2 regions of the Piscinibacter sp. PDB1-1 genome follow, and region 2 is predicted to be linked to the other one. Evidence: predicted binding sites of a transcription regulator. Region 2 holds the regulator's gene; the other holds the start of a gene.

Region 1 (4,207 bases), on a different contig from region 2:
ACCGGCACCAGCTGCGAGACCTGGTCGCGGGCGATCACGAAACCGCCGGGGTGCTGGCTCAGGTGGCGCGGAAAGTCGATCAAGGCCGCGGTGAGCTCCAGCCACAACTTGCACAGCGGTGCCTCGGGGTCGAAGCCGTGCTCGCGCAGCCGGGCCTGGTTGCCTTCCAGCGTGTCGAACCAGTGCAGGCTCTTCGAGACGGCATCGATGCGCTGCAGGTCGATGCCCAGCGCGCGGCCCACGTCACGCAGCGCCGAGCGTGGCCGGTAGCGGATCACCACCGCGGTGAGCGCCGCGCGGTGCCGGCCGTACTTGGCGTAGATGTACTGGATGACTTCTTCGCGCTGCTGGTGCTCGAAGTCGATGTCGATGTCGGGCGGCTCGTTGCGCTCCATGCTGATGAAACGCTCGAACAGCAGCGTGGAGCGGCCCGGGTCGATCTCGGTCACGTGCAGGCAGTAGCACACCGCCGAATTGGCGGCGCTCCCCCGGCCCTGGCAAAGGATGTGCTGCGCGCGAGCCCACTCGACGATGTCGGCCACGGTGAGGAAGTAGCGCTCGTAGTCGAGCCGGCGGATCAGGTCGAGCTCGTGCTCGATCTGATCGAGCACCCGCTCGGGCAGGCCGCGCGGATACCGCCGTTGCGCGCCGGCGAGCGTGAGCTTGCGCAGGTAGCTGGTGGGTGTTTCGCCTTCGGGCACGATCTCCTGCGGGTACTCGTACGACAGTTCGGCGAGCGAGAAGCTGCAGCGCTGCGCCAGCGTGATCGTCTGTGCCAGCCACTCGGCCGGGTAGATGCCGGCCAGCCGCGCGCGCGGGCGCAGGTGGGCCTCGGCGTTGGGCTCCAGGCTCCAGCCGCACTGCGCCACCGGGCGGGCCAGCCGCGTGGCGGTGAGCACGTCCTGCAGGGGCTTGCGCGAACGCACGTGCATCAGCACACCGCCGGCCGCGGCGATGGGCAGGCCAGTGGCCTCGGCCACCTGCTCCACGGTGTCACGCAGGGTGTCGTCGCCTTGGTGGTGCAGCAGTTCGATCAGCAGGGCTGCACGGTCACCGAACCAGCGCTTGAGCCACTGCGCATGGGCAAGCACCTCCTCGACAGGTTGATCGGCATCGGGCACCAGCAAGGCCAGGCAGTCGGGCAGGCCGGCGAGCGTAGGTGCATCGGGCACCTGGCCTTCCACATCGCCGGGGTGGGCCAGGTAGCAGCCCTTGGCGGCACGCCGCCGCGCCACGGTGATCCAGTGCGAAAGATTGCCGTAGCCGCGCCGCGTTTGCGCGAGCAGCACCAGGTGCGCATGCGGCGTGCGGGTGTCGTCGCTGCCGCACAGGCGCATCTCGCTGCCGATGACGAGGTGCAGCTTGTGCTCCAGCGCCGCGTGGTGGGCACGCACCACGCCGGCGAGCGAGCATTCATCGGTGATCGCGAGCGCGCTGTAGCCCAACTCCTGCGCGCGAGCCACCAGTTCTTCGGGCGACGATGCTCCGCGAAGAAAGCTGTAGTTGCTCAAGCAATGCAACTCGGCATAAGGCGCGGCGGGAGCGGTGGGGGACATGGCGGCTGGCATCGAGAAAGTGCATGCACCGGAGATGCCCGCACAACAACTGTCTTTTTATACAGTTTACCGACGCAACCCAGATCACGCCATGCTCAGGCGATGTCCGCGCGTGTCGTCTTTCTCACTTCTCAAGGCCGCCTGGCATGCTGCGCCGCAGCGGCCTGCTCAATCGGCGGGCAGCTTGAGAAAGCGACGCATTTGCGCCGCTTCGCGGGGCACGAAGGCGGCTTATCCACAGCCTTAACCACATCAAAAGTGGAGAACCCGAGCACCGTGAAGGGGCACGTGCCACTGAACCTTCGATGAACATCCGCCGAGCCAGCAGGTGCATGCTTGAACGGCGCGCTGCCGCATCCAGAGCAGCGTCCACGCGGGCCGCATGGGTAGCCCGCTTGGCGAAACCAGAAGGGGAACATCATGTGGCGAGCACCCTCTAACACTGCTCACACAGGAGGCCCTCATGGACAGAAAGCTTCATCTCCTCGAATCGTTCGACGCGCACGGCTCGGACGGCGCCACGCACAAGGTCTATGGCTTCGAGCACATGGTGCGCGACCCTTCGGCCGGCCCGAGCGAACCCGAACGTTGGGAGCCTACCGGCATCTCCGAATACCGGCTGGGCGACGGCACCTTGGTGGACCTGGGCAAGGACGGCGCCCTGCACGTCAAGGATTCGCAGATCACCTTGTCGCGATAGGGCGCCGCACTCAGCTCCGCCCGAGCGACACGTGCCGCCCCGTCACCGCCTGCCCGGCCGGTGTGGCCAGGAAGGCGATGGCCTGTGCGGCCGCTTCGAGCGGCACCCACGCCGAACGGTCGGCGTCGGGCATGGCGTGCCGGTTGGCCGGTGTGTCGAGGATCGTGGGCGCCACGCTGTTGGCGCGGATGCCGTCTGCGCCCCCCTCGCGCGCCAATGACTCCACCAAGCGCTGCAACGCGCTCTTGGCCGCGCAGTAGGCGCCCTTGAGCGCCTGGCCCTCGAAGGCCGCATGCGCCGACACGGCCACCACGCCGCCGCTGCCCTGGCGCTTCATCACGGGCACCACCGCCTGCGTGAGGTTGACGAACGACCAGGCGTTGAGGTCCATCATGCGATCCCACGAGGCCCGCGTGATCTCGTGCACCGCCTCGCCCATCTCGAAGCCACCGGCGATGTGAACGAGTGCGTCGATCCCGCCATGCGCCTGATGCACCTGTGTCACGGCGGCGGCCACGCTCGCGGGCGATGTCACGTCGGCGGCCAGGAGCAAGGCGCCCGCCGACGCCCCAAAGATGGCCTGCAGGCGGCTCGCATCCTGATCGAGCAGGGCCACACGATGGCCAGCCGAGAGCAGGTGATGGGCCGTCGCCTGGCCCAGCGCGCCGGCAGCGCCGGTGATGACGATGGAGAGTGAGGACGTCATGGGCATTCGACTGGTTGAACAGGACACTCGGCATTGTGGATGTGATCACAATGCCGGTTCACCATTCATCGGTTCAACCCACCACCCGAGAGGCCCAACATGAAGAGAGAAGTCGTCGTCGTCAGCGGAGCACGCACCGCCATCGGTACTTTCGGGGGCAGCCTGAAAGACGTGCCGCCCACCAAGCTGGGCGCCATTGCCACCCGCGAGGCGCTGGCCCGCGCCAAGGTCGACGGCAAGGACGTCGGCCACGTGGTCTTCGGCCATGTGATCAACACCGAGCCGCGCGACATGTACCTCGCCCGCGTGGCGTCGGTTGAAGGCGGTGTCGGCCAGGAGACGCCCGCGCTCACCGTCAACCGCCTGTGCGGCTCGGGCCTGCAGGCCGTGGTGAGCGCAGCGCAGACCATCCTGCTGGGCGATGCCGACATCGCGCTCGCCGGCGGCGCCGAGAACATGAGCCGCGGCCCTTACTCGATGCCGCAGGCGCGCTGGGGTGCGCGCATGGGCAACGCCACGCTGGTCGACATGATGCTCGGCGCGCTGCATGACCCGTTCAACAACGTGCACATGGGCATCACCGCCGAGAACGTGGCCGCCAAGTGGGAGATCACCCGCAGCCAGCAGGACGAGGCCGCGCTGGAGAGCCACCGCCGTGCCCAGAAGGCGATCGCGGCCGGCTACTTCAAGGAGCAGATCGTGCCGGTGCCGCTCGAGAGCAAGAAGGGCACCGTGATGTTCGACACCGACGAGCACGTGCGCAACGACGCCAAGCTCGAAGACATGGCCAAGCTGAAGCCCGCGTTCAAGAAAGAAGGCGGCAGCGTCACTGCAGGCAACGCCTCGGGCGTGAACGACGGCGCCGCTGCGCTGGTGCTGATGGAGCGCGCCGAAGCCGAGCGCCGCGGCCTGAAGCCGCTCGCGCGCCTGGTGTCGTACGGCCATGCAGGTGTCGACCCGCTGTACATGGGCATCGGCCCGGTGCCGGCCACGCGCAAGGCGCTGGAGAAGGCGGGCCTCAAGGTCTCCGACCTCGACGTGATCGAGGCCAACGAGGCCTTCGCCGCACAGGCCTGCGCGGTCAGCAAGGACCTCGGCTTCGACCCTGCCAAGGTCAACCCCAACGGATCGGGCATCTCGCTCGGCCACCCGGTGGGCGCCACCGGCGCGATCATCACGGTGAAAGCGCTCTATGAGCTGGAGCGCGTCAAGGGCCGCTATGCGTTGGTCACGATGTGCATCGGC
Region 2 (4,207 bases):
TCCCACAACACCACTGAATGGAGCTTCACATGGCACTCGACAAAGTTCTCTACACCGCCACCGCCACCGCCACGGGCGGCCGCACCGGCACGGCGTCGTCGTCCGACGGCGCACTCAAGGTCGATCTCAGCACGCCCAAGGAATTGGGCGGCGCGGGCGGTTCGGGCACCAACCCCGAGCAGCTGTTTGCAGCCGGCTACTCGGCCTGCTTCATCGGCGCGATGAAGGCCGTCGCCGCAGGCCAGAAGATTAAGCTGCCCGACGACGTGTCGATCACGTCCGACGTAGGCATCGGCCCGATCCCGGCTGGCTTCGGCATTCAAGTGGCGATGAAGATCACCATCCCTGGCTTCGAGAAGGCGCAGGCCGAGGCGCTGGTCGCTGCGGCCCACAAGGTGTGCCCGTATTCGAACGCCACCCGCGGCAACATCGACGTCACGCTGACGGTGGTCTGAGCTCCGCCAGGATCGAGAGCATCAACTCGATCCGCGCCTTGACCGGCGTGAGTTCTCCGGCCGACGGCAAGGTGTCGCCGGCCTTCTCGAACACCTGCCCATCCAGGCAACGGCTGCTGCGAAGCACCCGCACGCCGCGGCCCTGCGCCTCTTGCAGGGCCGCTTCGAGTTCTTGGTGGACTGTGCCGCCGCCGGTGGTAGCGACCACCAGACCCTGCACGCCTGCGGCCTGCAATGCGCGCACTGCCGCGCCGCCTGCTCCGGCATGGCTGCCGACGATCTCGACGTACGGCCACGCCTTCTCGTCTTCAGGCAGAGCCTGCACACCGAGCGCGCCACCCTGCGGCCAAACACGCCATTGGCGCACCTGCCCTTCTACGATCACGCCCAGCGGCCCCGCCTCGCCGGAATTGAAGGCATCCAGCCGGTAGGTGTGAGCCTTGCGCACGGCGTGGGGGGAGTGGATGGTCCCTGCGACAACCACGACGGCGCCGCTCACCCCCGCATGCGCCGCCACACGAACCGCGTCGAGCAGGTTCTGCGGGCCATCGGCTTGCAACGACGTGGCCGGGCGCATCGCGGCCGTCAGCACCAGGGGCTTGGCCGGTGCCAGCACGCGTTGCAGGAAGTACGCGGTCTCCTCCAACGTGTCGGTGCCGTGCGTCACGACCACGCCAGCCACCTCGGGCCGCGCCAAGTGGTGCGCCGCGCGCAGCGCCAATGCGCACCACACGGCAAACCCCATGTCCTTGCTGTCGATCTGCGCCACCTGCTCGCACTCGACTGCCAGGCGAGCCAACTCGGGAACGGCGGCCACCAGCTGATCGACACCGATCTGCGCCGCCGTGTAGCCAAGGTTGTCAGCAGCCACGCTCGACGTGCCGGCGATGGTGCCGCCGGTGCCCAGGACCACGATCAGGTGTGCGTCTTTTTGCATTTTTTGATAAGCTGGATGAAAATACAGCCACTGGATGGAAATTCAGTTGTACACCACAGCCGCAGCGCCCACCCCGTATCCACAAGGATCGCCATGTACGAAGCGCCCAAACTCACCGATCGCCAGCAGCAGATTCTCGACCTGGTGCAAAGCGCCATCGAGCGCACCGGCGCACCACCCACCCGCGCCGAGATCGCTGCAGAACTCGGGTTTCGCTCCGCCAACGCGGCCGAAGAACACTTGCAGGCCCTCGCCCGCAAAGGCGTGATCGAGCTCGTGGGCGGCACCTCGCGAGGCATCCGTTTGAAGTCTGACACATTGCGTGCGCTCAACGAGAGTCGCGGCAAGCAGTTCAGCCTGCCCTTGCCCAGCCTGTCGCAACTCACGCTGCCGCTGGTCGGGCGCGTAGCGGCCGGCAGCCCGATCCTCGCGCAGGAGCACATCGACCAGACCTACCTCATGGAGGCCAGCATGTTCCCGCGCCGTCCCGACTACCTGCTCAAGGTCAAGGGCATGAGCATGCGCGACGCCGGCATCATGGACGGCGACCTGCTCGCCGTGCAGAAGGCCAAGGACGCCAAGAACGGCCAGATCGTCGTGGCGCGGCTGGGTGATGAGGTGACCGTGAAGCGCTTCAAGCGCACACGCACCAGCATCGAGCTGCTGCCCGAGAACCCTGACTTCCAACCCATCGTCATCCCGTTCGGCGATGTCGACTTCGAGCTCGAAGGCCTGGCCGTGGGTTTGATTCGCAACAACATGCTGATGTGAGGCGCTCATGGTGTCGAGCAAATCGATCCGACCGATCAAGTCGCCCAAGGCTCACAGCGCCGAAGAGTGCGAACGCCTGGAGCAACTGCCCAACATCGGCCCGGCCTTGGCCGAGGACCTGCGCCTGATCGGCATTGCCCACCCGCAGCAACTGCGTGGCAAAGATGCCTTCGTGCTGTACCAGAAGCTGTGCGACGTCACGGGCCAGCGCCATGACCCCTGCGTGCTGGACACCTTCATGGCAGCCACCGACTTCATGAGCGGCGCTGCCCCCGCCCCGTGGTGGACGTACACCGCCCAGCGCAAGGCGCTGTTCGGGCAGGTCTGATCGCGGTCATCAAGGCAGGCAGGCAGGCATGCTCCGCATCCGCGCCACCGGGTCTTTCGAGGTCAAGCTCACCCCGCAAGCCACGGTTCACTCGGGCGAGGGCCTGGGCCGCATGTCTCTCGACAAGACGTTCAGCGGCGATCTACAAGGCACGGGCCGGGGTGAAATGCTCTCCGCGATGACCGCTGTGACCGGGTCCGCCGCTTATGTCGCGCTCGAATTCGTGGCCGGCAACCTGCACGGCAGGCGGGGGAGCTTCGTCCTCCAACACACCGGTGTGATGGACCGCGGTGCGCCACAGCTTGTCGTCACGGTGGTGCCAGATTCGGGCACCGGCGAACTCACGGGGCTGTCCGGCAGGCTGGCCATTGACATCGTCGACGGCCAGCATCTCTACACCTTCGACTACACGCTGCCGGAAGCGCCCTGAGCGCCCCGCTGGCAACCCTCCCTCAGGGTCGCGGCTTCAGTATCAGCGTGCGCCGGGCCTCACCGACCCAGACCGGCACGTCCTTCACCTGCGCCCAGGGTTTGACGAACGCCCGATACAGCGGCGAGAACACGATCCCCGACTGCCCACTCGATTGCATGAAGCGTGAGTTGGCCGGGTCGCCCAGGTCGTAGAGCGCCCGGAACGACGGCCCGTGCTCATCCAGGTACAACTCGCCCGTCGTCGGGTCGGGCCGCAGGCTGACGCGGGACACGTCCACGGTGTAGGTGTCGCCCCCCACCGGCGTGCGCGATTCGAACCAGCGGTTGAGCGGTTTCACGCGGCTGAACGGCCGGTGTTCGCTCCGCGCCTGGTGCGCCTTTCCCCATTGCCACTTCGACACGTCCGAACCGTGGGCGGCCTGCAACTCGTCGAGCGCACGGGTGAAGGCTTGGTTGACCTGCTCGCCGCAGCTCTCGGCCACTGGCGTGGCCTTGTTGTCGCACCACCAAGCGTTGCCTGATTCCAGCACGCCCTCCAGCGCCTCACGGAAGCTGCGCGTGGCGATCTGCTGGCGGTACAGCGGCTCACCCAATTCGTCGCTGAAGATGCCCTGCGTGAGCTGTCGCGCCCAGGCCCACGCAATCAGCGGGGCGGCCTTGTCTGCCGTGACCTTGCCACCGAACGACCCCAGTTCCCGCTGCGCCGCCTCGGCCAGCGGGTGCGCAGAGGTGGCTTTGCGAAGGATGGGCATCAGGCGCATCGTGCCGATCGAATACACGTCGGCCTGGATCTCGCGCAGGCTCGCGAGCGTGTGCTTCGGCTTGGCCGCGAGCAATTGCTCTATGCGCTGGTGGCGGTACGGAGCCGCCCATTCGCTGGTGATGAAGTGGGGGTAGTCGACCGGGTGGATGCGCTGGTTGGCGGTGGCGATCCAGCCGCGCGGCGGATCGATCTCTCTCGGCGTCCAGGTGGGTTCCAGCACGCCGGCCCAGTCGTACTTCGCATCCCAGCCGGGCGCGGGCACGAGGCCCTTGAGGTCGTTCTCAGGCTTGCGCACCGGCACGCGCCCGGCAGACACCACGCCGATGTGGCCCTGGTCGTCGGCCACGGCCATGTTCTGCATGGGCGCGAGATGCTTGCTGGAGGCAGCCACGAACTCGGCCACGCTGCGCACGGTGTTCAGCTCGATCGCCGCGTCGATGGTGCCGGAGTCCAGGTCGAGCGCCGTCCAGCGCATCGCTAGGGCATAGCTCGGCTTCGAGGTCGGCCCGGTGAGGCCGGTC

Evidence for each region. The regulator LexA, encoded in region 2, represses DNA repair genes until DNA is damaged. The targets are predictions, from matches to a motif close to ACTGTATNNNNATACAGT.
Region 1: AC1KAR_RS19295 (error-prone DNA polymerase) is a predicted target of LexA. The motif match lies at 1,605-1,622, and genes of this name have one in related genera.

What each region holds. Positions count from the first base shown of each region.
Region 1 is NZ_JBWVZJ010000003.1:733,020-737,226, forward strand. It holds gene AC1KAR_RS19295 (error-prone DNA polymerase) at 1-1,556, opposite strand, end outside; gene AC1KAR_RS19300 (hypothetical protein) at 2,020-2,256, shown strand; gene AC1KAR_RS19305 (SDR family NAD(P)-dependent oxidoreductase) at 2,267-2,962, opposite strand; gene bktB (beta-ketothiolase BktB) at 3,062-4,207, shown strand, end outside.
Region 2 is NZ_JBWVZJ010000001.1:375,869-380,075, forward strand. It holds gene AC1KAR_RS01675 (organic hydroperoxide resistance protein) at 30-455, shown strand; gene AC1KAR_RS01680 (asparaginase) at 436-1,392, opposite strand; gene lexA (transcriptional repressor LexA) at 1,486-2,163, shown strand; gene AC1KAR_RS01690 (helix-hairpin-helix domain-containing protein) at 2,171-2,491, shown strand; gene AC1KAR_RS01695 (DUF3224 domain-containing protein) at 2,520-2,921, shown strand; gene AC1KAR_RS01700 (penicillin acylase family protein) at 2,944-4,207, opposite strand, start outside.